4 regions of the Pseudomonas sp. HP_01 genome follow, and region 2 is predicted to be linked to each of the others. Evidence: predicted binding sites of a transcription regulator. Region 2 holds the regulator's gene; each other region holds the start of a gene.
The links. The regulator FliA, encoded in region 2, starts transcription of late flagellar genes. The targets are predictions, from matches to a motif close to CTAAAGTTTNNNNNNNNNNNGCCGNTAA.
Positions count from the first base shown of each region.

Region 1: the regulator FliA is predicted to act here: its motif matches at 5,205-5,232, upstream of ACYAR8_RS24300 (methyl-accepting chemotaxis protein).
Region 3: the regulator FliA is predicted to act here: its motif matches at 3,824-3,851, upstream of ACYAR8_RS17950 (methyl-accepting chemotaxis protein).
Region 4: the regulator FliA is predicted to act here: its motif matches at 6,006-6,033, upstream of ACYAR8_RS25680 (methyl-accepting chemotaxis protein).

Region 1 covers NZ_JBTOPV010000078.1:102,096-109,777, reverse strand. Annotated here, with positions in the region: gene ACYAR8_RS24335 (hypothetical protein) at 1-369, shown strand, start outside; gene ACYAR8_RS24330 (class I SAM-dependent methyltransferase) at 338-1,120, shown strand; gene ACYAR8_RS24325 (hypothetical protein) at 1,146-1,292, shown strand; gene ACYAR8_RS24320 (acyltransferase family protein) at 1,329-2,456, shown strand; gene ACYAR8_RS24315 (LysR family transcriptional regulator) at 2,479-3,426, opposite strand; gene ACYAR8_RS24310 (tautomerase family protein) at 3,551-3,940, shown strand; gene ACYAR8_RS24305 (hypothetical protein) at 4,186-4,983, shown strand; gene ACYAR8_RS24300 (methyl-accepting chemotaxis protein) at 5,322-6,944, shown strand.
Region 2 covers NZ_JBTOPV010000022.1:43,424-51,105, forward strand. Annotated here, with positions in the region: gene ACYAR8_RS13535 (anti-sigma factor) at 1-66, shown strand, start outside; gene flhA (flagellar biosynthesis protein FlhA) at 855-2,984, shown strand; gene flhF (flagellar biosynthesis protein FlhF) at 2,996-4,339, shown strand; gene fleN (flagellar synthesis regulator FleN) at 4,458-5,291, shown strand; gene fliA (RNA polymerase sigma factor FliA) at 5,288-6,031, shown strand; gene ACYAR8_RS13560 (chemotaxis response regulator CheY) at 6,275-6,649, shown strand; gene ACYAR8_RS13565 (protein phosphatase CheZ) at 6,669-7,457, shown strand; gene ACYAR8_RS13570 (chemotaxis protein CheA) at 7,603-7,682, shown strand, end outside.
Region 3 covers NZ_JBTOPV010000034.1:108,074-115,755, reverse strand. Annotated here, with positions in the region: gene ACYAR8_RS17965 (DUF4946 domain-containing protein) at 218-721, opposite strand; gene gloA (lactoylglutathione lyase) at 922-1,452, shown strand; gene ACYAR8_RS17955 (sensor domain-containing diguanylate cyclase) at 1,800-3,617, opposite strand; gene ACYAR8_RS17950 (methyl-accepting chemotaxis protein) at 3,986-6,010, shown strand; gene ACYAR8_RS17945 (SMP-30/gluconolactonase/LRE family protein) at 6,057-6,968, opposite strand; gene ACYAR8_RS17940 (ABC transporter permease) at 6,985-7,682, opposite strand, start outside.
Region 4 covers NZ_JBTOPV010000089.1:187,843-195,524, reverse strand. Annotated here, with positions in the region: gene rep (DNA helicase Rep) at 1-1,393, opposite strand, end outside; gene ACYAR8_RS25695 (putative bifunctional diguanylate cyclase/phosphodiesterase) at 1,595-3,265, shown strand; gene ACYAR8_RS25690 (NorM family multidrug efflux MATE transporter) at 3,458-4,840, opposite strand; gene ACYAR8_RS25685 (LysR substrate-binding domain-containing protein) at 5,006-5,926, shown strand; gene ACYAR8_RS25680 (methyl-accepting chemotaxis protein) at 6,144-7,682, shown strand, end outside.

The DNA of each region.
Region 1 (7,682 bases), on a different contig from region 2:
GGCCCCGGGCCTCAGGGTTTGCCCGGCGGCTACCCGGTCAAGGTCGGCATGGGCAAAGTCCTGCTTGACCTGCCGTACGGCGTGACGCGGGAAGAGGCGATCAAAGTCAATGAAGCGGGGCAGCGGCTCGACGGCATCACACTGATTCGCGCTGACGGCACGGCGGTGTTCGGCGAGGCGCAGATGCAGATCATGCAGCGCGAGCTCAATTTCGTCATGGCCGAGATGCGCGTGTCCGATGCCGCTGCCTGGGCAGAGGAGCTTGGCAGCAAATACCTGACCTACGCCGAAGCCACCCATCAGCACACCAGCAGCCATCACACAGGAGTGGCCGCCCATGCCACCGGTCATCGCGCTTTCGCCTGCTGATCGATTGGCGATCGCCGATATCGACCACGCTCGCCGTGATGCGGCGGACTTCATTGAGCGCCGGGACGAACTCATCGACTGGGACAAACGCGCGGCTGGCGAGGGCTCCTTCTTCTACGATCTGCTGCGCCGGTCCGGTGCCTGGCGTGTGCTGGATGCCGCCACTGGCAGCGGCTTTCACGCGGCGCACTTATACAAGGCGGGCTTCGACGTCACCGCCTGCGACGGCAGCCCGACCCTGGTGGATCGTGCCCGGCGCAATTTCGAGCGGCTGGGCGTCGACGTGCCGGTCCATCGCTGCGACTGGCAAGCGCTGGACGCCCGCATTCTGGGCAAGTTCGATGCAGTGCTGTGCCTCGGCAGTTCGCTGGGCCAGGTGTTCGATAGGGAGGCGCGCATCGCCGTGATGAAGCGGTTTCGCCAGATGCTCAAGCCCGGCGGACTGCTGCTGATCGATCAGCGCAATTTTGAAGCCATCCTCGCCGGCCGCTTCAGGTCATCAGCGCGTTATGACGACTGCGGCGACTCCGTCAGCGTCGCCCTCGGCCAAGTGGACGAGTCGGTGTGCGAGTTCATCTATCGCTTTGCCGACGGTGCGCAGTATCGACTGCGGGTGTGCCCGATCCGCCTGCGCCAGTTGCAGGACGAACTGCGTGCGGCGGGTTTCCGCGCTCCCCAGGCGTATGGGGATTTCAAACCGATCTACGACGTCATGAACGTGGACTTCATCATCCACCAGGCCCATGCCTGACGCTGCCCCAGGCAGGCGCATTGTCATGATCACCCGCGCCCGCGTCCCCGGCCCGATGCAGCAAAACAACCTGGTGCCTTACCCGTTCAACAAGATCCCTTGCACAACCGCCGCACTGAGCTATCGTCTGGTCTTTGGTAATAACGCGACCGAACCCGATGGGTTGCTTTAGGCGCTTTCGAGCGATGGCATCTGATCGGGGATTTGCATGCAAAACGTGAAACGATTTCACGCGTTGGACAGCCTGCGCGGCATCTGCGCAATAGCCGTTGTCCTTTACCACACCCATCTTGTCGGCAGCATCACGGAGTGGGCCTTTTTCTCCAATGCCGACCTGTTCGTCGAGTTCTTCTTTGTCCTCAGCGGCTTCGTCATGGCTCACGCCTACGGCAGCAAGCGCCAACTGGACTTCAGCCACTTCCTGATTTCGCGCACCTTTCGCCTGTTACCCCTGCATGCTTTCATGCTCGGGGTATTCATTGCCCTGGAACTCCTCAAGTACGTCGCCTACAAGCAGGGTTTCAGCTTCAATCAAACCCCCTTTACCGGCCCCTACGCGCCATCGCAGATCCTGCCAAATCTCCTGCTGCTGCAAAGCTGGACGCACCTGACAGAAAATCTCTCATTCAATACCGCCGCCTGGAGCATCAGCATCGAGTATTGGACCTATATGATTTTCGCCTCGACCATGATCGTGGCGTCCAGTGGTCGATACCTGTTGTGGACCGTCATTGCCTTTGCCGGATTTGCTCTGTTCTACAGTCATGCCGATGTGCTCACCCTCTACGCGCAAAAAGGCCTGGGCTGCTTCTTTGCCGGTGCATTGACCTACGCCGTTTTCAACCGCCTCAGACGCTGGATAGAGCCGGGTTTTGCCTTGCTCAGCGTACTGGAGGCATTGGCCGTAATCGCCATCTGGGCGATATTGACCAGTGAGTTGCAGCAAAAGGTATTGGCCGCCAGCGCGGTGTTCTGCGTGACCATCGTGCTGTTCGCCTTCGATGGCGGTGTGCTGTCGTACGTGCTCAAGCACGAATTCTTCGCTCGCCTGGGGCGGTTGTCCTACTCGATCTACCTGACCCATCTGGCCGTGCTGTTCTTCGTGATTTCCGCTTTCATGGTGGTGCAGAAAAAAACCGGCTTTGAAGCCGCGCCGATGATCGCTAATACCCGCTACCTGGATACCGGGCATGTCTGGCTGAATAACTTGATCATGCTGCTGATTCTGGCGGTGGTGGTGACCATTTCCAGCGCGACGTATCACTATGTCGAGCTCAAAGGGCAGAGGCTGGGCAAGCAACTGTTGCTGCGCAGGACGACGATGCCTGCGGCCTGATGTAATCGTCCCGGAACAATGATCAGTGTCTTCGTTGGAAACCTTGCGAGAGCTGGTCTTTGAGATACGCCACCAGTGCGGTGACGGCCTTGGGAATCTGAGGCGAGTAAGGCCGGATCAGATTGATCTCGTCAGAGAAGGCTCCCTTGAGGTCCCAGTGGTCGAGTATTTGAACCAGCGAACCTTCTGCCAACGCTGCCTGGGCGCTGAAGTCGGGAAGCAGCGCGATGCCCAGGTGAGCCTGAGCCGCTTCACGAAGGGCTTCGCTGTTGTTGGTGGCAAACGTCCCTTTGATCGGGATTGTTAGCCGCTCACGCAATTCCCTCCCTGTTGGAGAGCCCTCGAACGTCCACGCTGGGGTATCGCTGCCCCGTGGATAAAACAGGCAGTTGTGTTCCGTGAGATCAGCGGGCGTTTCGGGTTCGCCACAGCGATCCAGATACCTGCGGGTGGCGACCAGTACAGACCGGGTGTCGCAGAGCTTCCAGGCAACATGCGTGTCCGGCACCTGATCACTGTGACGAACAGCCAGGTCGTACCCATCGGTGGCGATCGAGCTAATGCGGTCGGAAACGTCCAGCTGCAACCGGACTTCGGGATATTTTTCGAGAAAGCCGGCCAGGCGTGGCACCAATTGTTGCCGGGCGAAGGCGACCGGTGCAGTTAATCTCAGAAGCCCACGCACAGCGCCCGCAGAATCCCTGACGTCCAGGAAACTTTTGGCGATATGCGCGTAAGCACCGCGCACCTCTGTGACAAGCGAGCTACCTGCCTCAGTCAAGCGAACGCTGCGTGTGGTTCTCAAAACCAGACGCAAACCCGTGGCCTCTTCTAGCTCACTGATTCGTTGGCTGACTGCAGATTTGCTGACGCCCAATCGTGTCGCCGCCGCTGTGTAGGTCCCTTGCTCCTCCAGCACAGACAGCCAGTGGATGTGCGTCCACAAGCCTTCGATCTCCGACTTTTTCATGGGGCGATTGTTCTCATATGTAAACAATGAATTCAATTATCTTATCTGTTCGTGAACAGTCTGGCGCTTTATCGTGTGATCTCTTCTGGCGCCGCCCGGCGCTTTCCATGACGAGATTTCAACCATGCCATTGATCAACATTGACCTCATTGAAGGCCGTTCCGATGAACAAGTGAAAATCCTGCTGGATGCTGCACACCGCGCCGTGGTTGAAGCATTCCAGGTGCCTCAAGGTGATCGCTATCAGATCGTCAACGAACATCGGCCAGGCCGAATGATTGTTGAAGATACGGGGCTCGGTATTCCTCGCACGGACAAGGTCGTGGTGATCAGCGTGACCAGCCGCCCCAGAACTGAGGAATCCAAGGTCAGGTTTTATCAGCTACTCGCCCAGGCGCTGCAGGAAGACTGTGGTATCGAGGCCAATGACCTCATGGTCTCGATCGTCACCAACACGCATGCAGACTGGAGCTTTGGCCACGGCCGGGCGCAGTTTTTGACGGGGGAGCTTTAAGGTACTGCGCGCTTCAAATCCCGCGCCTGCCACCCTGTCATCTGCCGGGACGGTGAGCAGCGTTGCGCCCCGGTTCTTTTCAGGGGAACCGATCTGGCCGTCAGCGCCACACAAGGGCTACCCACTCACCACGCGAACCTCACCGCGATCGCCCCGTTACAACATCCAGCACGCCTGCACCTGTGCAAGCGGTCAAGAGTGGGCCTGGGGCACTGCCAACCGACCTTTCAGTTTGGAGAAAAAACGTGAAATTACCCGGACTCGGCGCCTCGTCGCCCAAGACACCTGATATCACCCCCCATGCTTCCAAACCGGGCGGCAAACCAACGCCCGACGCGGGCAAACCGACGAATGGCCCCAACGATTCCGGTAACGGCGGCAGCCGAGCCACCGGCAATTTCAGCAATGTGGCCCAGGGTGGCGGGGCTCTGGCCAGCGGCGGCTCGGCCATCTATCGGGCTGACCAAAGCACTCAGAATCCCCAATACGCCGCGCAGTCCCCCGCGGGCGCGGTCAACTATGGCAGCCCTGCCGGGAGTGGCGCGCCGGCCGCTCTGCAAAACCAGCCTCTGGCCGAGCACAGTCAGGGGCAAAGCAACAGCGGTGAAGCGTCGAAGCCGTCTTCTCCCTTGCTACAGTTGCTTGATAAGTTGATTGGGGCGCTGTTGCAGCCGTTCGGTGGCGGGGCGAGTTCGCATTCCGCCGGCGATTCTGCTCGCACTCAGACCAGGGATGCCCCTATGGCCGAAAAAGGCGCAGACAAGAACGGCCTGGCTTCCGCTGCTGGCGAAGTGGGCAAAGCGATGTGGATGGTGCCCGGTTTGAGTGGCTTCATGACGGGAGTCGGCGAGTCTGATGGCAGCCCTGTCGGGATGCTCAAAGGCGGAGTCGAAGGCGGGGCGCATATCGCCAAAGGCGCGGCCGCAGGCATGATCGGCGGTGGCGGCAACCCGGCAGCCATGGCGGCTGGCGCCTATACCGGCGCCTTGTCAGAAACCAAAGCTGCGCCAGTAGAGGTGCGCAACGTAGCGGGCATGCGCTAAACGATTCCTGCCGCATGTTTCCTTTTCGGGGGACATGCTCGGCAGGAGCGGCCGTTGTGCTCGCTTGCAGGCTCGCAAGCGACGGCGGTGTCTGACCGTTCTCTCCCTTTGCGCCGTCCTGGCGAAGTATGTCTTGCACGTGGTGATCACTCGAACCCTGCTGCGCTTACACGTGGATTTCCTGCGTGATCCTGAAAGTTAGCGGCGTAATGAAAGCCGGATTCAAGCTCTAACTCCAGCAGTCGATAAGGGTGATATCGACATGACATCGGAAGACGTGTTCATGAAAAAAACTAAAAGCCCGAGCCAAGGATGCTCCGCTAATGGAGTGCGTGCATATGTATAGCAAACTCAGTATTTCCCAAAAGCTCTACCTCAGTTTCGCCGCTATCGTGGTCCTTCTCGGCGTCCTTGTCTTCAGCGCCTATCGTGGTTTTGGCCAGGTCGAAAGCGCAATCAGCAGCAACGTCCACACCTATCGGGTCTTAAGTCAGTCCCAGATGGCCCTTGAACAGTTGATCAATATCGAGACCGGCATGCGCGGCTTCGTGATTACTGGCAAGGACAACTTTCTCGAGCCGCAGATTGCCGGTGAAAGCAAGTTCTCCAGCACGCTGGCTTCGCTCAAGGCTTTGACGATTGATAACGCCGAGCAACAGAAACGGCTGGCCTCACTGGCACAGTTGCAAACCCGTTGGCTGGACGAAGACGTTCATCCGATCATCGCGCAACGGCGTCAACTGACCCAAAGCGGCAGCTCCGATGATTCGCTCGATCAGCGCATCAATGCTGGCGCAGACAAAGCCAAAATGGATGGGATGCGCGGGATCATTTCAGATATGTCGCAGGCGGAAGAAACCCTGCTGGTTCGACGTACCCAAGAGATGAACGACGCCAAGAGTCGCGCGATTACGATCCTGTTGGCCGGTGGCCTGATTGCCGCCGTTCTGGCAATCATCCTGGCCTACGCGTTGGGCCGCACTGTCCGTGCCCGCCTGCAAGTGGCTATCGACGCGGCGACGGCCGTCGCCGAGGGCAGGTTGGACACTGTGATTGATACCAGCACCAGCGATGAACTGCCCAAGGCATTTGCTCGTATGCAAACCCGCTTGCGGGAAATGATTCAACAGATCAATCAAGCTGCCAGCCAGTTGATTGAGTCCGTACAGAACATCTCGGTCGCTTCGCAGCAGCTTTCCGGCGCGGTAAGTGAACAGTCAAACGCAGCATCTTCGATGGCAGCCACGGTTGAAGAACTGACGGTCAGTATCAACCATGTGTCCATCAATGCGGGAGAGGCCGGTGGCCTTGCCAGTCGCTCCGGTCAGAAATCAGTGGATGGATCGACCGTTATTCAGAATACCCTTACCAGCATGAACGGTATCGCGAAGACCGTGCAGCATGCGTCGACCAAAGTGTCGGAGTTGGGTCAACATTCCGAGCAGATATCTACCATCATCAGTGTTATCCAGGGCATCGCAGATCAAACCAACCTGCTTGCACTCAATGCTGCCATCGAGGCCGCTCGGGCGGGAGAGCAGGGCCGCGGGTTCGCAGTCGTGGCCGACGAGGTGCGGTTGCTGGCGCAGAACACCGGTAAATCCACCAAGGAAATTGCCAGCATGATCGACAAGATCCAGCTCGGGGTCCGCGATACCGTGGAGAGCATGCGCAGCGGTGTGATGGAGGTTAGCCAAGGCGTGGAGATGGCGGAGTCGGCGGGCAAGGCAATTACCGAAATCAGTGAAAGTTCTGGCCAGGTGCTCGTGGTAGTCGAACAGATCTCGCTGGCATTGCGCGAGCAAACAGAGGCCAGTCAGGACGTCGCACGTAACGTCGAGCGATCTGCACAAATGGCCGAGCAAAATAATCTGTCAGTGCAAGATCTTCTGCGCAGTAGCAATGATCTGAATCAGTTGGCCAAAGGGCTCAAACAAGAAGTGGCTCGGTTCCGTTTGTAGGGCTATCAGAACGGGTGTGTATGTGGATACCGGTGCGCAAGGCTTGCCTGCGGGCCGGACAGGAAGACATTTGCCCTGGCCTGCCACGTGGGCTTATCGGCTGGGCTGATGGCGGGGTATAGGGTAGCGAGGGATCTGGACGAGGTCCGGCTTGATGCACAAACCGGCCTTGAGCCTGACAGTTCGAAGCGAGCTTTTTCACCTCCAAAGCCTCAGGCTGAGGAGGTCGAACTCTCGAAATGCTGCGCACTTCATCAAAGCCTCCCCGTGGCGGCTTTATATATTTCTGTTTCGATACATAACAGGCTTGCAACTCGCCATTTATTGCCCGACACTGCGGTTCTCGGCTTCGACAATATACAGGCGCCATTAGGGTGACTATCGTAAGTGCGTCAGATTAAGTATTTCTATATGGCCTCTGACGAGACAACGCGCTATGAGAAAAGATCCAAGTCGTTAGACGAGCGGCATGTGTTAATCTTCCCGCCCCGGAAACAAAGGGCCAAACGCCCCTCAAGTTGTTATGGAAGTCCAACTTCCAAAAAAATCAAAACTTCTAAATGACTGTCTGCAACTTTAAAAGTTTCACACGTGCGAATTAAACATTCATTTTGCACATCTGCCTTTGCAGTCATCGATATTAATGTTAATAATCCGGCCTGCTCCGGGAAGCAAGGCAATGCGCCACCTCACACGAAGTGATATCAAGTCTCCATTCTGATTAAGTCCCCGGCCCAA
Region 2 (7,682 bases):
GGCTCCCCGACCGGCAAGCCCACCGGGCCGATTCAGTTCATTGGGCGCGCTGTGAAAGTGATCTAGCGCTTGGCGGCTGGCGGGGACAGATTAATTTACGGTGAAGCGCTGTAAATAAATCAGTCCCCTCTAGGAGACGCGGAGCGTCGAGGGCGGCATTCCCGCGCGGAGCGGGGGAACGATCAGCACGATCAGAACCCAGGGTGTCAGGGAATTGAAATGCAGCCGAACCACCGCGTTCGCGGGCAAGCGCGCTCCTACAGGGGAATGCATTCAGCCAGTAAAGCCGCGTGCATTCAGTGAAATTGGTTGTGGTCACACCGGCCTCTTCCCGGCTGAAGCCGGTCCCACTAAAGGCAGCGCGTTCCACGAGCGGGGCCGGCGGCGAGCCCTGTAGGACCGGCTTTAGCCGGGAAGCTTTTGCCTTTGATCTTCCTACGCAAAAACTCCAGACACCACAAAACGCGACTTGGGTGCAGGCTGAACGCAGGTCTCGCGAAGTGGGCCGAGCGGCATGGATGCCGCGAGAGCCGCCCCCCGCCATGGATGGCGGATGGCGGCGGGCCCACGGAGCGGGACCGGAGTGAAGGAACCCTGAGGAACGAAGGGCCCAACCAGGAGCAGGCACCCTTGGTTACTTGGGGTGCTTTTCCAAGTAACTCGCCGAAGGCGAAATGTCTGCCGTTAGGCAGATGCCTTTGATCTTGACTCATCCGCACCCGACGGAAATCGCGGATCTGAATACTGGCACTCTGATATTTTCACCCAATCCCAAATGTTGGACCCCTTCTTGCAATAACCCCGATACAACGCTTCGGCGTCAAAAGATTGATTTAACGCGCAGGTGCCCATCGGTGGAACGCTCTCAGATAATCTCCCACGCCAGAACCGGATTGATCGGCCTGGGCCGTGGACAACTTGGCGTACCGCTACTGCTCCTCGTCATGCTCGCCATGATGATGCTACCCATGCCGCCGTTCCTGCTGGACGTCTTCTTCACCTTCAACATCGCCCTGTCCATCGTCGTCCTGCTCGTCTGTATCTACGCCCTGCGGCCCCTCGACTTCTCCGTATTCCCGACCATCCTCCTCGTCGCCACCCTGCTGCGACTGGCCCTCAACGTCGCCTCCACCCGCGTCGTCATGCTCCACGGCCAGGACGGCCACGCCGCCGCCGGTAAAGTCATCCAGGCATTCGGTGAAGTCGTCATCGGCGGCAACTACGTCGTCGGTATCGTCGTCTTCGCCATCCTCATGATCATCAACTTCGTCGTCGTCACCAAAGGTGCCGGGCGCATCTCCGAAGTGAGCGCGCGCTTCACCCTCGACGCCATGCCCGGCAAACAGATGGCCATCGACGCCGACCTCAACGCCGGCCTCATCGACCAGCCCGAAGCCAAGCGTCGTCGCCTTGAAGTCGCCCAGGAAGCCGAGTTCTACGGCTCCATGGACGGTGCCAGCAAATTCGTCCGCGGTGACGCCATCGCCGGCCTGCTGATCCTCTTCATCAACCTCATCGGCGGCATGCTGGTGGGCATCCTGCAACACGGCATGACCTTCGGCGACGCCGGCAAGGTCTACGCGCTGCTGACCATCGGTGACGGTTTGGTGGCGCAATTGCCATCACTGCTGCTGTCCACCGCGGCCGCGATCATGGTGACCCGTGCGTCCGGTTCGGAAGAAATGGGCAAACTGGTCGGCCGCCAGATGTTCGCCTCCCACAAAGCGCTCGCGGTGTCGGCCGGGATCATGATCGTCATGGGCCTGGTCCCGGGCATGCCGCACTTCTCCTTCATCAGCCTGGGTCTGGTCGCCGCCGGCGGCGCCTACCTGCTGTGGAAGAAAGAGAACCAGGTCAAGCTCGCTGCGGTGCAAGAGGTCAAGCGTCAGCAAGAGCTGCTGCCATCGCCGACCCGCGCGCAGGAATCCAAGGAGCTGGGCTGGGACGACGTCACCCCGATCGACATGATCGGCCTGGAAGTCGGCTACCGCCTGATTCCGCTGGTGGACCGCAACCAGGGTGGTCAATTGCTGGCGCGGATCAAAGGCGTGCGCAAGAAGCTCTCCCAGGAGCTGGGCTTTCTCATGCCGACCGTGCACATCCGCGACAACCTCGACCTGGCGCCCAGCGCCTATCGCCTGACGCTGATGGGCGTGACCCTGGCCGAAGCCGAGATCTACCCGGACCGCGAACTGGCCATCAATCCCGGCCAGGTATTTGGCAGCCTCAACGGCATCACTGCCAAAGACCCGGCGTTTGGTCTGGAGGCCGTCTGGATCGAAATCAGCCAGCGCGCCCAGGCGCAGTCCCTCGGTTACACCGTGGTGGACGCCAGTACCGTGGTGGCAACCCACTTGAACCAGATCCTCTACAAGCACTCTCACGAATTGATCGGCCACGAGGAAGTCCAGCAATTGATGGCTCTTCTGGCCAAGGGATCGCCGAAACTGGCGGAAGAACTGGTCCCTGGCGTGCTGTCGCTGTCGGCCCTGCTGAAGGTGCTGCAGGCGCTGCTCGCCGAGCAGGTCCCGGTTCGTGACATCCGCTCCATCGCCGAAGCCATAGCCAACAACGCTGCACGTAGTCAAGATACCGCCGCGCTGGTGGCTGCCGTACGGGTCGGATTGTCCCGCGCAATCGTCCAAAGCATTGTCGGCATTGAGCCGGAGCTGCCTGTGATCACCCTTGAGCCAAGGTTGGAACAGATCTTGCTAAATAGTCTGCAGAAGGCAGGTCAGGGTCAGGAAGAAGGCGTTCTACTCGAACCGAGCATGGCTGAGAAACTTCAGCGCTCGTTGATCGAAGCGGCGCAGCGTCAGGAGATGCAGGGGCAGCCGGTTATTTTGTTGGTCGCAGGTCCGGTTCGCGCCATGTTGTCCCGCTTTGGACGGTTGGCTGTACCGAATATGCATGTTTTGGCTTACCAGGAAATTCCTGACAATAAGCAAGTCACCATCGTAGCGACTGTCGGGCCTAACGGCTGAGGTAGTGAGTCATGCAAGTTAAGCGTTTTTTCGCCGCCGATATGCGACAAGCCATGAAACTGGTTCGCGATGAGCTGGGCGCTGAAGCCGCCATCATCGGGAACCGGCGGATCGCCGGCGGCGTGGAACTGACCGCGGCCCTGGATTACAAGTTGTCTGCGCTGGCCCCACGTGTGCCGAACATCGAACTCGAAGAAGAGCTGCGCAAGACTCAATCGCGCATCGTCACCGCTCAGGCTGAACTGACCCACCGCAGCGAGCTGGACACTGTTGCCAATCGCCAGTTGTTCGTCGGTCTGGCGATGGATGACAGCAAGCAGATCGAACCGACCCTGGAAGAACCGTTCCGCCCGTCGATCCACGCCGCTGTGGCCGCCGAGCGTGCCGAGCGCAACGCCGAGCCTGCCGTAGGCGACCGTGCTTACGAAGCGATGCGCTCCGAATTGAACGGCCTGCGCGAACTGCTGGAAGTCCAGCTGGGCTCGCTGGCCTGGAACCAGCTGCAAGGCAGCCGTCCGCAGCAGGCCAATCTGTGGCGCCGTCTGCAACGCGTCGGCCTCTCCGGCCCGCTGTCCCGCGATCTGCTGGCGATGGTCCCGGAATCCGGTGATCAGGCCCATACCTGGCGCATGTTGTTGGCCCATCTGGCCCGCATGATTGCCACTCCGGACGTCGAGCCGCTGGAAGAGGGTGGTGTGATTGCCATGGTCGGCCCTGCCGGCATGGGTAAAACCACCACGCTGGCTAAACTGGCGGCCCGATATGTGTTGAAATACGGCGCGCAAAATATCGCGCTGGTGAGCATGGACAGTTTCCGCATTGGCGCTCAGGAACAGCTTAAAACCCTGGGCCGGATCCTCAATGTACCGGTCACCCACGTCGACCCGGGCCAGTCCCTGGCACAGGCACTGGAGCCGCTGTTGCGCAAGCGCGTGGTGTTGATCGACACCGCCGGCCTGCAAGCCAGCGATCCGGCACTGCGTCTGCAACTGGAAACCCTCGCCGGCCGTGGCATCAAGGCGCGCAACTACCTGGTGTTGGCAACAACCAGCCAGAAGCAGGTGCTGTCAGCGGCTTATCACAGTTACAAACGTTGCGGCCTGGCCGGGTGCATCCTGACCAAGCTCGACGAAACGGCCAGCCTGGGCGAAGTGCTCAGCCTGGCCGTGACACACGAACTGCCTGTGGCCTATCTGACGGATGGCCCACGGATACCGGACGATCTGCATTTGCCGCGTCGGCACCAATTGGTGAGCCGGGCTGTCAGCGTGCAGATGCAGGAGGAGCCTAGCGAGGAAGCGATGGCGGATATGTTTGCGGATCTTTATCACAGCACCGGCAAGCGCGCGGGCTAGGTAGAGAAAATGACAGTGGAATTTTCCTGCATCGATGGTCTGCCAGGCATTGTTCAGGCACTGAACGTGCAGCCCGACATGTGGCTTAGGTCTAAGCAAGACAAGGTAAACAACTAACATGGGCAGCATGCATCCCGTACAGGTTATCGCGGTAACCGGTGGCAAAGGTGGCGTAGGCAAGACCAACGTTTCAGTGAATCTTTCACTGGCGCTGGCCGAGCTGGGACGTCGCGTCATGCTGCTGGACGCCGATCTGGGTCTGGCCAACGTCGACGTATTGTTGGGCCTGACCCCCAAGCGCACCCTGGCTGACGTCATGGAGGGGCGGTGCGAGCTCCGCGATGTCCTGCTGCAGGGGCCGGGCGGCGTACGCATTGTGCCGGCGGCATCGGGCACCCAGAGCATGGTCCACCTGACCCCGGCGCAGCATGCCGGATTGATTCAGGCCTTCAGTGACATCGGCGACAACCTCGATGTGCTGGTCATCGATACTGCCGCCGGTATTGGCGAATCGGTGGTGAGCTTCGTCCGCGCCGCCCAGGAAGTGCTGCTGGTGGTGTGCGACGAGCCCACGTCGATCACCGACGCCTACGCCCTGATCAAACTGCTCAACCGCGATTACGGCATGAACCGCTTCCGCGTCCTGGCCAACATGGCCCAGAGCCCGCAGGAAGGGCGCAACCTCTTCGCCAAGCTGACGAAAGTCACCGACCGTTTTCTCGACGTGGCCCTGCAGTATGTAGGCGCGGTGCCGTACGACGAGTGCGTACGCAAGGCCGTGCAGAAGCAGCGCGCCGTGTACGAAGCGTTTCCGCGTTCCAAATGTGCCCTGGCGTTCAAGGCCATTGCGCAGAAAGTCGACACTTGGCCGCTGCCGGCGAACCCGCGCGGTCACCTGGAATTTTTCGTAGAGCGCCTCGTGCATCACACCAGCGCAGGGCCCGTCTCATGACAGCAAGTGGCTATCGCATGTACAGCAAATCGTCCAAAGACTCCCAGTATGAGCTGATCGAGCGTTATGCCCCGCTGGTCAAACGAATCGCCTACCACTTGCTGGCGCGTCTGCCAGCAAGTGTTCAGGTCGAGGACTTGATCCAGGCGGGCATGATTGGTTTGCTCGAAGTGTCGACCAAATACGACTCCACCAAAGGGGCCAGCTTCGAGACGTACGCGGGTATTCGTATCCGTGGCGCGATGCTTGACGAAGTGCGCAAGGGGGACTGGGCACCGCGCTCGGTCCACCGCAACACGCGCATGGTCAGCGACGCAATTCGTGCAATTGAAGCAAAAACCGGTCGTGACGCTAAAGATCACGAGGTTGCTGCCGAACTTGAAATGAGTCTCGACGATTATTACGGGATTTTGAACGATACCCTGGGCAGCCGCCTGTTCAGTTTCGACGACCTGTTGCAGGACGGCGAACATGAAGGGCTGCACGAGGACGGCGCGAGCCAGTCCCTCGAACCGTCGCGGGATCTGGAAGACGAGCGCTTCCAGGCTGCGCTGGCCGAGGCCATCGCCAATTTGCCCGAACGTGAACGTCTGGTGTTGTCGCTGTACTACGACGAAGAGCTGAACCTCAAGGAAATCGGTGAGGTCCTGGGGGTCAGCGAATCGCGGGTCAGTCAGTTGCACAGCCAATGCGCAGCGCGGTTGCGCGGTCGTCTTGGCGAGTGGCGCGCACGTTCGTGAATCAGGCGCAGGCCGTGAGGCCTGCGTGTTTTGCTTGTAAGACCGGCTGTGCAAGACGTGAGCGGGAAGCAGAAGAGACATGGCAGGAGTCGGTCGAACCGGGTCGTAGATGATCCGGTTTCGCTGCGCTCGTCCCGGTCGATCAAACCCCCTCTTCATGTTCGGCACAGCCGGTATTGATTGGACGCGCGTTCAGGTGCTGCACGCGTTAAAGACTGCTTGGAGGTCGAATTGGACAAGAACATGAAAATCCTCATCGTTGATGACTTCTCAACGATGCGGCGGATCATTAAAAACCTGTTGCGTGACCTTGGGTTCACCAACACGGCCGAAGCAGATGACGGTCTCACCGCATTGCCGATGCTGCAAAGCGGCGCCTTTGACTTCCTCGTCACTGACTGGAACATGCCCGGCATGTCCGGCATCGACCTGTTGCGTCAGGTGCGTGCCGACGAGCGTCTGCGCAGCCTGCCGGTGCTGATGGTTACTGCCGAAGCCAAGCGTGAGCAGATCATCGAAGCCGCTCAGGCCGGTGTGAACGGCTACGTGGTGAAGCCGTTCACCGCGCAAGTGCTCAAAGAAAAAATCGAAAAGATATTTGAGCGCGTCAATAGCTGATGTCCGCTGCGAGGGCGCTATGGATTCCAAAGATTCGACAATGGGTGACTTTGAGTCAACCCTGAAGAAACACGCACAAGAGCTGGTCGCGAGCCTTGAAAAAGGCAAGTTCGGCGACGCTGTGCAACTGATCCATGAGCTTAACCAGACCCGCGACCGAGGCCTGTATCAGGAAGTCGGCAAACTGACGCGCGAGTTGCACAGCGCGATCGTCAACTTCCAGATCGACCCGAACATGCCGCAGGCCGAGGAGGTCTCCCAGATCACCGACGCCACCGAGCGGCTGTCGTACGTGGTCAGGCTGACCGAAAACGCGGCCAACCGGACCATGGACCTGGTGGAGCAAAGCACGCCGTTGATGCACGGGCTCAGTGATGACGCCAAGGCGTTGAGCGCCGATTGGGGACGCTTCATGCGCCGCGAAATCAGCGCCGAAGAGTTTCGTGATCTGGCCCGCCGCGTCGATGTGTTCCTGACCCGCAGCGAGAAGGAGACGACCGAAGTCTCCGCGCACCTGAACGACATTCTGCTGGCGCAGGATTACCAGGACCTCACCGGTCAGGTGATCAAGCGCGTGACCACGCTGGTCACCGAAGTCGAGCGCAATCTGCTCAAGCTGGTGCTCATGGCGAGCCAGGTGGACCGCTTCGCGGGCATCGAGCACGACCAGGAAGTGTTCCGTCAGCAAAAAGAAGAAGAAAAACTTCACTCCAAGGGTGAAGGTCCGCAGATTCATGCCGATAAACGTGAAGACGTTGTATCCGGACAGGATGATGTTGACGATCTGCTATCCAGCCTCGGATTCTGATTCGGTCATTCTGATTTCAGACTTCAGGTTTTCTGTGAAAGTGGCTGCTGGACCCGCGCGCCAATGCTTCGGCGAAGGCAATGCGCGCAGGCCGTCAGTGCAGCCTCTGGATCGGTTTGACGGTTAATTTTAGGAGCACCCCCCAATGAGCTTCGGCGCCGATGAAGAAATCCTTCAGGATTTTCTGGTAGAGGCCGGCGAGATTCTCGAGCTGTTGTCAGAGCA
Region 3 (7,682 bases), on a different contig from region 2:
GTTAATACCATCAAGTATTATTGGATGAGCATCGAAGATGGCCATGAGCCTTCATGCCGCGACAGATGAATTTATCCATCGCAGCTAAATGGTCCGCTAGCTTCACATTTTTTTCACACCGGTTTGTAGAGGATAGAGGCTACTAAAGGATTAGTGCCCCAATGCCCGCTTCGGCGGGCTTTTTTATGCCCGCGATTTGTGTGAACCCCGCCTCGACCTACGGCGCCGACCCCAGGCGCAGGCCATTCCTGATCTGCAACACTTCGTCTTTATGGGCCGCATAGCCTTCCGCCGAGCCGGCGTATGACAACGACCACGCCAACTCCGGACTGGCCGCCGCCACCAGCGTCTGGGTCATGACGTGATTACCGTTCTGGGTGATCGTGCACGTGGTCTCCATCGCAGGGATGTCGCTGAGCGTGCTGTCCTTCATCCGCGTGCAGACGCTCTGAAAGCCACCGCGGGCGAAGTTGACCTGCACCGCCTTTCGCATTTCCAGTAACACGCTCTGCACGTTGACCGAATGACCGGGCTGCAGCTGCGTCTGGGTCAGCTCGACCACCATCGCCGGATCACCGTTCTGATCGTTTTTAACCGCACGCTGTCGTATTTGCACGGCGGGCTGACCTTCGCTCGCCGGCGGCTGGGGCAGCGCTTCAACTTCCCAGCCTTCGGGCCAAATGATCATGGCGTCTGCCGAAAAGGCGACACCCGGAATCATCAGCACGAAACAGAAAGCAACGCGGGCGCATGAGCGCAATGAAAAATGCATGGGCGGTACCTGAATGTCGAGCCGCGAAGTGTGAGCCGGTCATCCCCTGCCCACAAGCCGAAAGCCAGGCTTTATGCGCCACCGGTTTGGCGCGTCGGCCATGAGCCCGTATCATTACGCAACATTTTAGCGTTAACCCGGAGACAACCATGAGTCTGCACGATCTGAACACCTTCCCCGGCGTCACGGCCACCCCGGACGCCTCGACCGCACAATTCGTGTTCAACCACACCATGTTGCGGGTCAAGGACGCCACCGCTTCCCTGGACTTCTATACCCGCGTGCTGGGCTTCAGCCTGGTGGAAAAGCGCCACTTCGCGGAAGCGGAATTCAGCCTTTACTTCCTGGCGCTGGTGGATAAAGCGCAGATCCCGCAGGACGACGCGGCGCGCAACGTCTGGATGAAAGGCATCCCCGGCGTGCTCGAACTGACCCACAACCACGGCACCGAAAACGACCCTGAGTTTTCCTACCACAGCGGCAACGCCGACCCGCGCGGCTTCGGTCACATCTGCATCTCGGTGCCGGACGTGCATGCCGCCTGTGCGCGCTTCGAAGAACTGGGCGTGGACTTCCAGAAACGCCTGACCGACGGCCGCATGAAAAGCCTGGCCTTCATCAAGGATCCCGATGGCTACTGGGTCGAAATCATCCAGCCGACGCCGGTAAAGGGCGAGTAATAGCGCTTGATCGGTAGGACCAGCCTTGATCGGGGCACGGCGGTGGCCTCGACTGTGGGACGGTCCTTACCTCAACTGCGGGACTGGCCTCGACTGTGGGAGGTCCCTACCTCAACTGCGGGACTGGCCTCGACTGTGGGACCGGCTTTAGCCGGGAAAGCGTCAGGCGTCACACCGCAAGATTGGGGGTGGTCACACCAGCCTCTTCCCGGCTAAAGCCGGTCCCACTAAAAGCAGCGCATGCATCCAGAGGGACTGGCTGCGACCTCGACTGTAGGACGGTCCTTACCTCAACTGCGGGACTGGCCTCGACTGTGGGACCGGCTTTAGCCGGGAAAGCGTCAGCGTCACGCTGCTTCTATTACCGGATTCATATCAATCTCACCCACCAGATCATCCTCCAGACGCCCGCTGACAACCTCGGCAATGAACGTCAACGCGATGTTCTGGCACTGCTGCTTGAGCTGTTGCAGCTTCAGCGGCCGGCTAAGGAAATAGCCCTGGGCTTCTTCGCAGCCGAACTCACGCACCAGGCTCATGCAGCGAAAGGTTTCGACGCCTTCCGCGACGGTGCGATAACCCAGCTCGCTGGCCAGGTGCAGCACGGAGCGGGCGATGATGCGGTTGCGCGGGTTGCTCTCAAGGTCGGTGACCAGGGATTTGTCCAGCTTGAGGATGTTGGCCGGGATCTCGTGCAGGTAGGCAAAGTTGCTGTAGCCCGCGCCGAAGTCGTCAATCGCCACGTCAACGCCCAGCTCGCGGATGCAGGTGAGCTGGGCGATGACCCGCTTGTCCGCTCGAATCCACTCGCCTTCGGTGATCTCGACCTCGATCCGTGCGGGTTGAACACCGTGTCTGTCGCAGGCGCTCTGCAGCGTCAGCGCAATGTCCAGATCGGCAAAGTCCAGCGGTGACAGGTTGAGCGACAGCCGCACGTCTTCGTCGATCCAGCCGCTGAGGTCGGTCAGCGCGCGGTCGATGACCCAGCGGGTCACGGTACTGATTCTGCCGGCGCTCTCGATCAACGGAATGAATTCGCTAGGCCAGATCTTGCCGAGCATCGGGTGGGTCCAGCGAATCAGCGCTTCGACGCTGAGCAGCCGCCCATCCTGGAGACTGAAACGCGGCTGGTACTCCAGATAGATGTCGCCACTGGTCAATGACTCGGCGAGTTCGTTGAGCAGGGTCAGCGCGCGACGCTGGGCGCAATCCTCTGCTTCGTCGTAGGCCGCCCAGGGCACTTGCCGATAAACGGCCCTCCCCGCCGCGTGGGTCGCTTTGCCCATGAGCGCAGCGGCGGAGTTCAGACCGTCGTCACAGCACGCCAGCCCCACCACGACCTGCTGATGGGTGAAAGGCTCGGTGATCAGCGCCAAGACCATGCGGACCAGGTCGTCCCGTTGAGACCGGTCGCAGGTCATCTGCAGACAGAAATCCTGATCGCTCACGTGATACAGCTCAGCGATGCCATCCAGACGGCGGCTCAGGCAGTGGGCCATGTCACGACGCGTCTGCTGCTCATCCAGGTTGCTGCTCACGCTGACATTCGCAGCGCTCGCCATCGGCTGGGTGCGGATCACCACCATCAGCCGCACCTGGCTCCCGCTCACTGCAACGCCCTCGGTGTCCAGCAAAAACTGCTGCAAATTGGGCAAGCGGCTGACCGGGTGGCGGTAGCGCATAACCTGGCATTGTTCGACCTGGCCCATGACCAGTTGCGCGAAATCTTCGAGGACAGTGACTTCGTCGGGTTGCAGCGTGCGGGGGACTGTGTCGATCAGGCAAAAACTGCCGAGCACATCGCCGTGCTGATTACACAAAGGGGCCCCGGCATAGAACCGGATGCCATTAGGTCGGGTCACCAGCGCGTTATCGGCAAAACGCGGATCCAGATGGGCGTCGTTGACGACCATAACCCCGGAATTCTGGATGGTGTAGCGGCAGAATGACTGTTCGATGGGCGTCTGGCTCGCCTCGAAGCCCACCCGCCCGGGAAACCACTGGCGGTCTTTTTCCACCAGCGAGACCAGCACCGTCGGCACACGAAAGTGCGCAGCGGCAAGCCGACACAGGCGGTCGAAATCCTCGCTGTGTGCGGTTTCGAGCCATTGCAAAGCGTGAACCGCGGACAGGCGCTTCTGCTCAATTTCCAGCGAACAGTTCATGGCGTGCGCCCTCCATTATAAAAATGCGGATTAGATGATATCTCATGGCCACTACTGTCCGCTCGGGATCATGACGGATGGTCGACAGGCTTCGACCACAGGCAAAAGTAGAGTTCGGCCGAGCTGAGAAAAGTGATATCAGAAAGACATCAACTAAACGTTTCAGTTCCGAAACTGTACAAATATATTCTGTTGTACAACTTTTTATAAAGTTAATACGATTCCGGCCGACAGATGGATCAGAGCGACACGCAATTAACCCTAGCGTCTCCTCCCTGAGACGCCGTCACCGCACTCTAACCCGAGAAAAAGGACCGTTCTCACCGACAACAATCCAAGCGCCCCACTTAAGGGGCTGTGAGAACTGCATGAATATTCTTGCCCCTGCCGTGTACCTGACCAACCGCCTGCGCTTTCCCGCCAAGTTCGCGCTGCTCGCCATTATTGTTTTGCTTCCTTTGACCCTGCTGGGCGCGCGCTTGCTGAATCAGCTCAACGCCAGCATCGATAACATCCATTCCGAACAAGTCGGCCAGCGCTATCTGATGGACGTTACCCCCGTACTTCGCCTGTCGATGCTGCAACGGGCATTGACCAACCGCCTGCTCAGCGGCGATCAAACAGCCCAGCCTGACCTCGCGGCCAACCAGTCCAAATTGCAGGACGCCTTGACCAAACTGGAAGCCACTGACCGACAGTTTACCGTCGCACTGGAAACAGGCGATCGCGTGCAGCGCTTGCGCTCTGGCGCAGAAGGGTTGATCAGCCAGACCAAAGCCGGGGCCGATCAGACGAACATGTTTGATCAATGGAGCGACCAGCTCACCCAGACCCTGAATTTCATCTACTTCGTGTCCGCCACTTCCGGGATGGTCCTCGACGAAGACTACGCCTCACTGTTCCTCATCGATCAAAGCACCCTGCGACTGCCGCGCCAGATCAACGTGGTCGGGCAATTGCGCGGTCTGTCCAGCGGTCTGCACGAAGGCCAGCCGCTGACCGACGCCGCGCGTAGCACGTTCAAGTCGCTGCTCAAGCAAGAAACCCAGATTCGTCAGGAATTGCTGCAGAGCCTCAACCTGCTGCGCCGTCAAGAACCGGCCCTCGCCGATCGCATCCAGTCCCCCGTCACCAGCGGGTTGGCGAGCCTGGACAGCTTTCGCAGTGACCTGGACACCTTAATCGCCTCACCGCAAACCACCATCACCGCCACCCAGGGCCTGCCGGCAAAAGGCAATGCCGTGGTCGCCGAGCTGTATAAGGCCCAGGACGCCTTGCAGGCAGCACTGTCCGCAGAACTTGAGCGACGCGTTCAGGACAAGTCGGTTGACCGCGCCGCCATGCTGGCCATGTTCGCCATCGCCGGCCTGCTGCTGATTTACGCCTTCAGCGGGATTTACAGCGCCATGCGCCAGGCCATGGAAGCGATGTTGAGCGCCACCCGCCGCATCGCCCAGGGCGACCTCACCGCACGCGTCAACGTGGCGGGCAAGGACGAAATGGCCGACATCGGCACCGGCTTGAACCACATGGTCCAGGCCTTCGGTGAATCCCTGGCTCAGGTCGAGCGCAGTTCGAGCTCGGTGTCCGACGCCGCCACCCGCCTGAGTGCCTCCATCGACCGCGCCAAAGTGTCGATGAACGCCCAGCAAGGCGAAACCGAGCAGGTCGCCACCGCCATCAACGAAATGACCGCCAGTGTCGCCGACGTCGCCCAGAACACCGAAGGTGCGGCGCGTGCAGCGGAACAGGCCAGCCAGGCATCGGGCAAAGGACTCGGCGTGATGCAGCAGACCCGCCAGACCATCGAAGCGCTGGCTGGCGAAGTCGACATCAGCGCGCAAAAGGTCGCTGCTCTCGCGCTGCACAGTCAGGAAATCGGTGGCGTCATTGAAGTGATCCGCAACATCGCCGACCAGACCAACCTGCTCGCCCTTAACGCCGCCATCGAAGCCGCCCGCGCGGGTGAGCAAGGTCGTGGCTTTGCCGTGGTCGCGGACGAAGTGAGAACCCTGGCTTCCCGTACGCAGAACTCCACCGCAGAAATCCAGCGGATCATCCAGCAATTGCAACTGGCGACCAACGCCGCCGTGGACCAGATGAAAGCGGGCAAAGACCGGGCGCAGGATTGCCTGACCTCGGCCGATCAGACGTCCTCAAGCCTGAGCGCAATCAACGAAGGCGTAGAGTCGATCGTCGGCATGAACACCCAGATCGCCAGCGCTGCCGTGCAGCAGCACGCCGTGTCCGAGGACATCAACCGCAACGTCACCGAGATCCGCAACAGCACTTTCGTGTTGATGGAAGGCATCGAGGACAACGCGGTAACAGCGGACGAGCTGTCGCTGCTGGCCGGCGAACTGCGCACCGTGGTCGGTCGCTTCAAACTCTGAAGAACCGGCGCGCGGCGCAACACGCCGCGCGCCATAGAGCCATCCCTCAAGGCACCTGGGCCCCCGCCACCGCCACGTACACCGAATACAGCGATGTGTTGGCGGTGATGAACAGGCGGTTGCGGCGGGGGCCGCCGAAGGTCAGATTGGCGACCTTCTCCGGCAGGCGAATCTTGCCCAGCAAGGTACCGTCGGCGGCGAAGCACTGAACGCCGTCGCCGGCGCTGGTCCAGACATTGCCCTGCACATCCACGCGCATGCCGTCCGGCACGCCCGGCTCAATCACCGCAAAGACCCGCGACTGCCCCAGCTCCCGCCCATTGATCACCTCGAACGCGCGGATGTGGTGGGGACCGTCCGGATCGTGGGAGCGACCGGAATCGGCGATGTACAAGGTCTGCCCGTCAGGGGAGAACGCCAGGCCGTTGGGTTGCACGAAATCATTGGCCATGCAGGCAACCTCACCGCTGTCCGGGTCGATCCGGTAAACATGGCGTCCCGGCTGCTCTTCCTCGGCCTGATAGCCCTCGTAATCGGTGAGGATGCCGTAGCTGGGATCGGTGAACCACACCGCGCCATCACGGTGCACCACCACGTCATTTGGCGAGTTCAGGCGTTTACCTTCGAATCGCTCGGCCAGTACGGTGATCGACCCGTCCGGTTCGGTGCGTGTGACGCTGCGGGTGCCGTGCTCGCAGGTGATCAGCCTGCCCAGCAGGTCGCGGGTGTTGCCGTTGGAAAAATTCGACGGGGTGCGAAACGTCGACACGCCCTGCTCCGGGGTCCAGCGCAACATGCGCTGGTTGGGAATGTCGCTCCACAGCAGATACCCGCCGTCGTTGAACCACACCGGCCCTTCGGCCCAGCGGCACTGATCGTACAAGTGCTCGAGCTGGGTGTTGGGCAGGATCAGGCGGTGGAAACGCTTGTCATGGCATTCGTAGAGGTCGTCGGACACAGGTTCGATCCTTGCTTCAGGCGCGGGCATTTTTGCGTCCGCTGACAGCGGTAATCACCGCGATGATGATCAGGCCGGTGAGGATCAGCCGCACCCCGGCACTGGCGCCGAAGGTGTTGAGCATGCTCACCAGCAGGTAGAGAAACAGCGACGCGCCCCAGATGCCCGGCACGTTGGAAAATCCGCCGGCCACCGAGGTGCCGCCGATCACCACGACGGCGATGGACGCCAGCAGGTATTCCTCGCCCATGCCCAGGGACGCACCGCCGGAAAACCCGGCCAGGGTCAGGCCGCACAGGCTGCCGAACACCGCGCAGAGCACGTAGGTGGCGAAGCGCATGCGGCCGACCCTGATGCCGGCCAGTTCGGCGGCGCGGGCGTTCTGCCCGATGGCCAGAACCGAACGGCCGTAGCGGGTGCGGGTCAGCACATAACCCATGAGCACTGCCACGGCGATGACCACGATCGCGAGGTACGGCACGCCGAATACGCGACCGGTGGCGAAGGTGTAGAACGCCTCCGGCGGCGGCACCCGCACGCTGCGACCGTAGGCGATCGCCAGGGATTGCAGAATGAAGCTCGCCGACAGGGTCGCGATGATCGGTGGAATGCGCAGCAGGCGGATCAGCGCGAAATTGCCGCAACCCACCAGCACGCCGATGCCCAGCACGCCGATCACGCCCAGCCAGATGTTCGCGTCCTGGCCGTCCATGA
Region 4 (7,682 bases), on a different contig from region 2:
GGCGCACGCCGTCCATCCAGTGCTTGAAGCGTCTGAGGCGGTCGGTGAAGCGGGCGTCCAGATGTTCACCCAGGCCAATCTCGTCGGTGGCGGCGTACATCGACACCTTGCGCTCGGTCGAGTAGTTGCCCAGCTTTTCAAGGGTGGTGGAGCCGATTTCCCGGCGCGGGACGTTGATCACGCGCAAGAAGGCGTTGTCGTCGTCGGGGTTCACCAGCAGGCGGAAGTAAGCCATCAGGTCTTTCACTTCCTGGCGTCCGAAGAAGCTGTTGCCCCCGGACAGCCGATACGGAATCTGGTGGTGCTGCAGCTTCAGCTCGATCAGCTTGGCCTGATAGTTACCGCGATAGAGGATCGCGAAATCGCTGTACGGCCGGTCGGTGCGCAGGTGCAGGCTGAGGATTTCGATGGCCACGCGCTCGGCTTCGGCGTCTTCGTTCTTGCAGCGAATCACACGGATTTCATCGCCGTGACCCATCTCGCTCCACAGCTGCTTCTCGAACGCATGAGGGTTGTTGGCGATCAGCACGTTGGCGCAGCGCAAAATCCGGCTGGTGGAGCGATAGTTCTGCTCCAGCATCACCACTTTCAACGACGGGTAATCGTCCTTGAGCAGCATCAGGTTTTCCGGCCGTGCGCCGCGCCAGGCGTAGATCGACTGATCGTCGTCACCCACAACGGTGAACTGGCAGCGCGTGCCGATGAGCATCTTCACCAGCAGATACTGGCTGGCGTTGGTGTCCTGATACTCGTCGACGAGCAGGTAGCGCACCTTGTGCTGCCACTTTTCCAGAATGTCGGCGTGCTCTTCGAACAGCTTCACCGGCAGCAGAATCAGGTCGTCGAAATCCACCGCGTTGTATGCCTTCAGCGTGCGCTGATAATGGCTGTAGACGATGGCGGCGGTCTGCTCCTTTGGGTTGCGCGAATTGGCGAGGGCCTCGGGCGGCAGAATCAGTTCGTTTTTCCAGGCGCCGATCATGTTCTTGATCTCGTCGACGCCGTCGTCGCCCGAGTATTCCTTCTGCATGATGTCCGTCATCAGCGCCTTGACGTCGGTTTCGTCGAAGATCGAGAACCCGGGCTTGTAGCCCAGACGGGCGTGTTCCTTGCGGATGATGTTCAAGCCCAGGTTGTGGAACGTCGAAACCGTCAGGCCGCGCCCCTCGCCGCTGCGCAGAAGGGTCCCCACGCGCTCTTTCATCTCCCGCGCTGCCTTGTTGGTAAAGGTCATGGCGACGATGTACTGGGCTCGGATGCCGCAGTTCTGGATGAGGTGGGCAATCTTGCGTGTGATCACGCTGGTCTTGCCGGAGCCAGCGCCGGCGAGCACCAAAAGAGGGCCGCCGACGTAGTTCACGGCTTCCTGTTGCCGGGGATTGAGTCGGGACATGGGGAAAAATGGGGTCGCTTTGAAAAGGGCGGGCATTTTAACAGGGTCAGCGGATTGTGCAGCCACCGTCCGACACTGTGATGCGCCGCGCTATCTATATTTCGCCGTTTTGTTACATTTGCGTATTGCGGATGATTCTCGCGTTTGACGACCCTCATTCGGGGGTGCGCCAAGGTCTTTACGTTTGTGTGGGGAGTTAGCTTGTCTACGCCTGTCGAACCCTTGCGCTTGCTGATTCTGGCGGACTCGCCCGAATGGCCGGCATCGTTGCGCGAGTGCCTGGCACCGATCGGAGACGCCGCCGTCCTTGACTGCGCGCCCAGCTGGGCTGCCGCTGGCGATCAAACAGACCTCGCCGTCCCCGGAATCCTTTTCACCACTGAAGCCCTTCAGCCCGCCGCCGGCCAATGCCGCTGGCCCACCGTATTGCTTTTCGAGACAGAACCGGACGAAGAGCCTGTCGGCGTCAGTGATTGGCTGGTGCGAGACGTCCTTACCCCGCAGGCCTTGCGCCGTTGTCTGCGTCATGTGCGCGAACGGGGCGTGCTGGAAACCACGCTCAATCGCCTCGCCGAGCAGGATCCTCTCACCGGCATCGCCAATCGACAGGGCTTTCAGACGCTGTTGGCCGCCCGGCTGGCCGAGTTCGATGGTCGTGGCCTGGCGCTTGGGCATCTGGATCTGGACAACTTCCGGCGCGCCAACGACGCGCTGGGTCATCAGGCGGGCGATCGACTGATTCTGCAAGTGGTCGCCCGGCTGAAAGGTCAACTGGAGGCGTGCGATCAACTAGCGCGATTGGGCAGCGACGAATTCGCCCTCCTGATCGACACTCGACGGGCACCTGAGCGCGCGGAGTCCATTGCCGAGCGCATCACCGAAGCCTTGTCCGAACCGTATTGGATCGATGGCGAAAGCCTGTTGATCGGTTGCAGCCTGGGCATCGCATATGCCCGTCTCAACGGCGGCGCCGATCCACTGATGTGGCATGCGCACATCGCCATGCAGCAGGCCAAGGGCACGCAGGGCTGTACCTTTCACGTCTTCAACGAACGCATCAACCGCAATGCCCGCAGTCTCGCCGACCTGGAAAGTGAGCTACGCCGGGCCTTGCGTCGCGACGAGCTGGAGCTGCATTACCAGCCGCGCCTATGCCTGAACACCGGGCACATTCTGGGGCTGGAGGCATTGGTGCGCTGGCGCCACGCTGAGCGCGGCTTGCTACCGCCGAGCGAGTTTGTGCCGCTGGCCGAGCAAAGCGGGCTGATTGTCCCGCTGGGATACTGGGTCATCGCCCGTGCGCTGCGCGACATGCAGGCCCTGCGCGAGAAGGGCGTGCCGCCGCTGCACATGGCAATCAACCTTTCATTCCGTCAATTCCAGGATAACCAGTTGCTGGCGACGCTCAGCCGCTTGATCGCCGATCGCGGTATTGACGCGCAATGGCTGGAATTCGAACTCACTGAAACAGCCGTCATGCGCCGCAGTGACCTGGTCAAGCAGACCATGGACGCGCTGGGCCGGCTGGGTGTGCGTTTCTCGCTGGACGATTTCGGCACGGGCTTTTCATCCTTCGTGCACCTCAACAGCCTGCCGATCACGCTGTTGAAGATCGACAAGAGCTTTGTCGGTGAAATGGAGCAGCGCGAGGAAAACCGCAAGCTGGTCCACGCCATGATCAACCTGGCCCACAACCTCAGCCTCGAAGTGGTGGCCGAAGGCGTCGAAACCCCTGAGCAACTGGCATTGCTGCGCAGTTTCAACTGCGATCAGGCTCAAGGGTTTCTCATCAGCCACCCGCTGGCATTGCCGGAGCTGATGAATTATCTCGCGATGGATCAGAGCAAAGGGACTGCGCTGCAGAGCCAGTGAGGGGCGGCGCAATTTTTCGACACGCCTCGGACAGATTCTGTAGGAGCGCGCTTGCCCGCGAACGCGGTGGGTCAGGCAACACGGATGTTCCAGACCCATCGCCTTCGCGACCGTCGTAACCTCCGATTGCTCCTACAGTGGATCTGCGTCCGCCCTGAATTGTGAGTACGCCCTCCTACAGATTGCAGAGGCCTATCCCATCACAACAACGCCCGTCGCTTCTTTGCGCAGCAGCCGCGCGGTCTTGCGCTCGAATGCCCACGTCAGTGCAACCGCTGAGCAGAGCAGGCCGATCGCCAATCCCCACCACACGCCGACTGCGCCCTGGTTCGCGAGAAACCCCAGGCCCCATGCCAACGGCGCGCCGACGACCCAATAGCTCGCGAGTCCGATCAGGAATGTGGTCTTGGCGTCCTTGAATCCCCGAATGGCGCCCATGGCGATGGTCTGCGTGCCGTCGAGAATCTCGAACCAGGCTGCGATCGCCAGCAGCTTCACCGCCAGCTCGACCACACCCTGGTATTTCGCATCGTTGACGTCCACGAACAAACCGATCACGGCGTGGGGCGCGACCCAGAACAGAATGCCGAACGACAGCATCAGCAGCCCGCCGAAGCCAATCCCCATGCGTCCGGCAGTCCGCGCCAGCAGCAGGTTTCCGGCGCCGTAATGCAAGCCGATGCGCATGGTCACCGCGTAGGAAATCCCGACAGGAACCATGAACGCCATCGACACCGACTGCAGGGCGATCTGGTGCGCGGCCATCTGGGTGCTGCCCATGGCGCCCATGCAGAACGCCGCGAAGGTGAACAGCCCGACCTCAACCGCGTAGGTGCCGCCAATCGGCAGGCCCAGACGCCACAGCTCTTTCAGGCAGCTGCGCGAGAGTTTCAGCAGTTCTTTGTGAAGGGGATACGCCGCATAGGCGCTGTGATAACGAATGTGCAGGGCGAGGGCCAGGGCCATGGCGTTGGTGACAATGGCCGTGACCAAGCCAATGCCCATCAGGCCCCAGTGCGGCAGGCCGAACAGCCCGTTGATAAACGCGTAGTTGAGCCCGAAGTTCAGTGCCACCCCGACCAGGCTAATCACCATCACGGGTGTAGCACGCCCCAGCGCGCTGGTGAATCCGCGCAACGCCATGAAACTCAGCAGGCCGGGCAGCGCCAATGGCAGCGTGATCAGAAACTCACTGGCCATGTGAACGTTGGCTTCATCTTGACCAAACTGCAGCAGGATCGGCTCGAGGTTCCACAGAATCAGCGCGGCAATCAGCGCCATGCCCCACGCCAGCCACAAACCAGCCTGGGTCAGGCGAGTCACACCGGCATGATCATTCGCGCCTTTGCGGATCGCCACCAATGTACCGACCGCTGCCATGACACCCACGCAAAAGAACGACACGAAGTTGTAGCTCGCGGCGCCCAGCCCGCCCCCGGCGAGGGATTCCGGGCCCAGCTTGCCCATCATCACGGTGTCGGTGAACACCATCAGCATGTGCGCCATCTGCGAAGCAATCAGCGGCCCGGCAAGACGCAGGATGATCCACAGTTCTTTGAAGGCGTGCTGGTGCATGGTCTTTGCGCTCGGGTTTGCGGGTGTTGGCAGGCTGGCCATTGTGGGGATTCAGGCAGGGATGCACAAAGGGATAAATCCGATAACTCGCATGAGTAAAACTCATCCTGGTATTTCTGCAGTAGAGTGACCGGAGTCGCCTGACTGCCTGAGGAATCTACGCCGATGTCTCGCACCCTCCCGCCTCTGTATGCTCTGCGCGCGTTTGAAGCCGCTGCGCGACACAGCTCGTTCACTCGCGCCGCCGAAGAACTATCGATCACCCAGAGTGCCGTGAGTCGGCATATCCGCACCCTGGAAGAGCACTTCGCCTGCCGTCTGTTCCGCCGCAACGGTCGCAATCTGCAGCTCACCGAAGCCGCCCGCGAATTGCTGCCGGGCGTGCGGGAAGGCTTTTCAGCCCTGGAACGAGCGTGCAGCGCGTTGATGGCGGAGGAGGGCATCTTGCGCATGAAGGCTCCATCGACCCTGACCATGCGCTGGCTGCTGGCGCGGCTGAGTCGTTTTCGCCATCTGCAGGTGGGCAACGAGGTGCAACTCACCAGCGCGTGGATGGACATCGACAGCGTCGACTTCACCCAGGAGCCGTTCGATTGCGCGGTGTTGCTCAGCCATGGGCATTTCCCGCCGGAGTGGGAGGCGACTTACCTGTTCCCGGAATGGCTGATTCCCGTGGGCGCCCCGACGCTGCTGGATGACGCGCCGTGGGACGCGGAACGGCTGGCCGGCGCCGAACTGCTGCACCCCACACCCGATCGACGCGACTGGCGCCGATGGCTCGAGCGCATGGACTTGTCTGACCGGGTCTCGCTCAAGGGCGGCCAAGTATTCGACACGCTTGAGTTGGGCATGATTGCGGCGGCCCGGGGTTATGGCGTTTCGATGGGCGATCTGTTGATGGTGGCGGAGGACGTCGCCCAGGGCCGACTCAGCCTGCCGTGGCGCACGGCAGTGGTCAGCGGTGAAAACTACTACCTCGTCTGGCCCAAGACTCGTCCGGGCGGCGAGCGGATGCGGCGACTGAGTGACTTTTTGCAGGGCGAAGTGCAGGCAATGGCATTACCGGACGTCACTATTCTGGAGTAAGTCTTGGAGTGCTCCCCGGCCGAAAGCGGCCTCATGACCGCCAAAAAGGGAATTAATTCCGTCCTCAAACGGTGTAGGACTCAAGTATTTCGTTTGTCAGCCGAAGCTGTAATTGCGAGCCGGTTCTCCTCAATCGGTTCATCAATCCTCTCTATTAGATTCGTCCGAATGGTGTTCCTGAGATCAGGACGGCCCAGTCGTTCGGCAAGGAGCTCCAATGTCTCAGCCTCGCGCCCGAATTGCTTCGCAACTCGGCATCGCCCTGGCCGTTATTCTGGCCGTCGTCATCAGTGGCAGCACGCTGTTCGCCCTGCGCTCACTGGACTCGGCAAACCTGGTTATTCGCGAAGAGCACATGGGCAGCGAAGCCCGATTGCTCGCCGACCAGTTGAACACGTTCCACAGCACCCTGCGTGACAGCACCCAGCGTTTGAGCGGCCTGTTCGAGAAGCGTTTCTCGGGCGGCCTGAGCGTGCAGGCTGATCAGCAGGTTGCGGTCGCGGGCGTGCAGACCCCTTCGTTACTGCTCAACGGCAATGCGCTGAACAACGACTTCACCGAAGTCGACGACTTCAAGAAAATGACGGCCGGCGTGGCGACGGTCTTCGTTCGCAGCGGCGACGACTTTGTGCGCGTCAGCACTTCCCTGAGCAAACAGGACGGCTCACGCGCCCTCGGCACCTCGCTGGATCACAAGCATCCGGCCTACGACAAGCTGCTAGCCGGCCAGGGATACGTCGGTCGCGCGCTGTTGTTCGATCGTCTGTACATGACGCAGTACAGCCCGGTGCGTGACGCCAGCGGCAAGGTCATTGCCGTGCTGTTCGTCGGTTTCGACTACACCGACGCGCAGAAGGCGCAGTTCGACAACCTGAAAAACTTCCGCATCGGTTCCACCGGCTCGCTGGCCCTGCTCGATGAACAGAACAAATGGCTGGTGCCGCCTGCGGGCGTGAAGGACCTGGATCAGGCCGCCACCACGCTGGCCGAGTTCGGCAAGACGCCGAGCGTCGGGCGTTTCTGGCAGGACGCCGGTGAAGATTTCTATACCGTCGGCGAGAAGTTTGCCGGCGGCCCTTGGACGGTTCTGGCGACGATGCCCAAGGATGAAATCAGCGCAGTGACCTGGAGCGTCGGCACGCAATTGGCCATCGGCAGTCTGCTGGCGATGTTGATCGCTGTCGGTGCCGCGATCTGGCTGTTGCGCAGCAAGCTGCGGCCGCTGTCGGCGTTGGTCAGTCAGGCGGAAGCGTTGGGCGCTGGTGATCTGAGCGCACGTCTGAACATTTCCAGCCATGACGAAATTGGTCAGTTGGCAGGCAGCTTCAACAAGATGGGCCAGGCGCTGGAAACCATGGTGTCCCACATCCGCACGGCCGCGCTGGAAGTGAGCAGTCGTGCCAACGCATTGTCCGGCCTGTCGGGCGGCGCTTATGAAGGGATGGAGCAGCAATCCGGCGAAATCACCAGCATGGCCGGTGCAGTGGAGGAGTTCAGCGCCACGGCCCTGACCATCGCCGACAACATGGGCACCACCGAACGCATGGCGCAGGGCAATGCTCAGCAGACCCGCATCGGTCGCACGTCCATGGAAGAGGCGTCGGCCTCGCTGGAGCAAATCGCAGGCTCGCTGAGCAGCACCGCGACAGTGATCGATACCTTGGGCCAGCGCTCGCAAGAGATCGGCGGGATCGTCAGCGTCATCACCTCGATCGCCGAGCAGACCAACCTCCTGGCCCTCAACGCTGCGATTGAA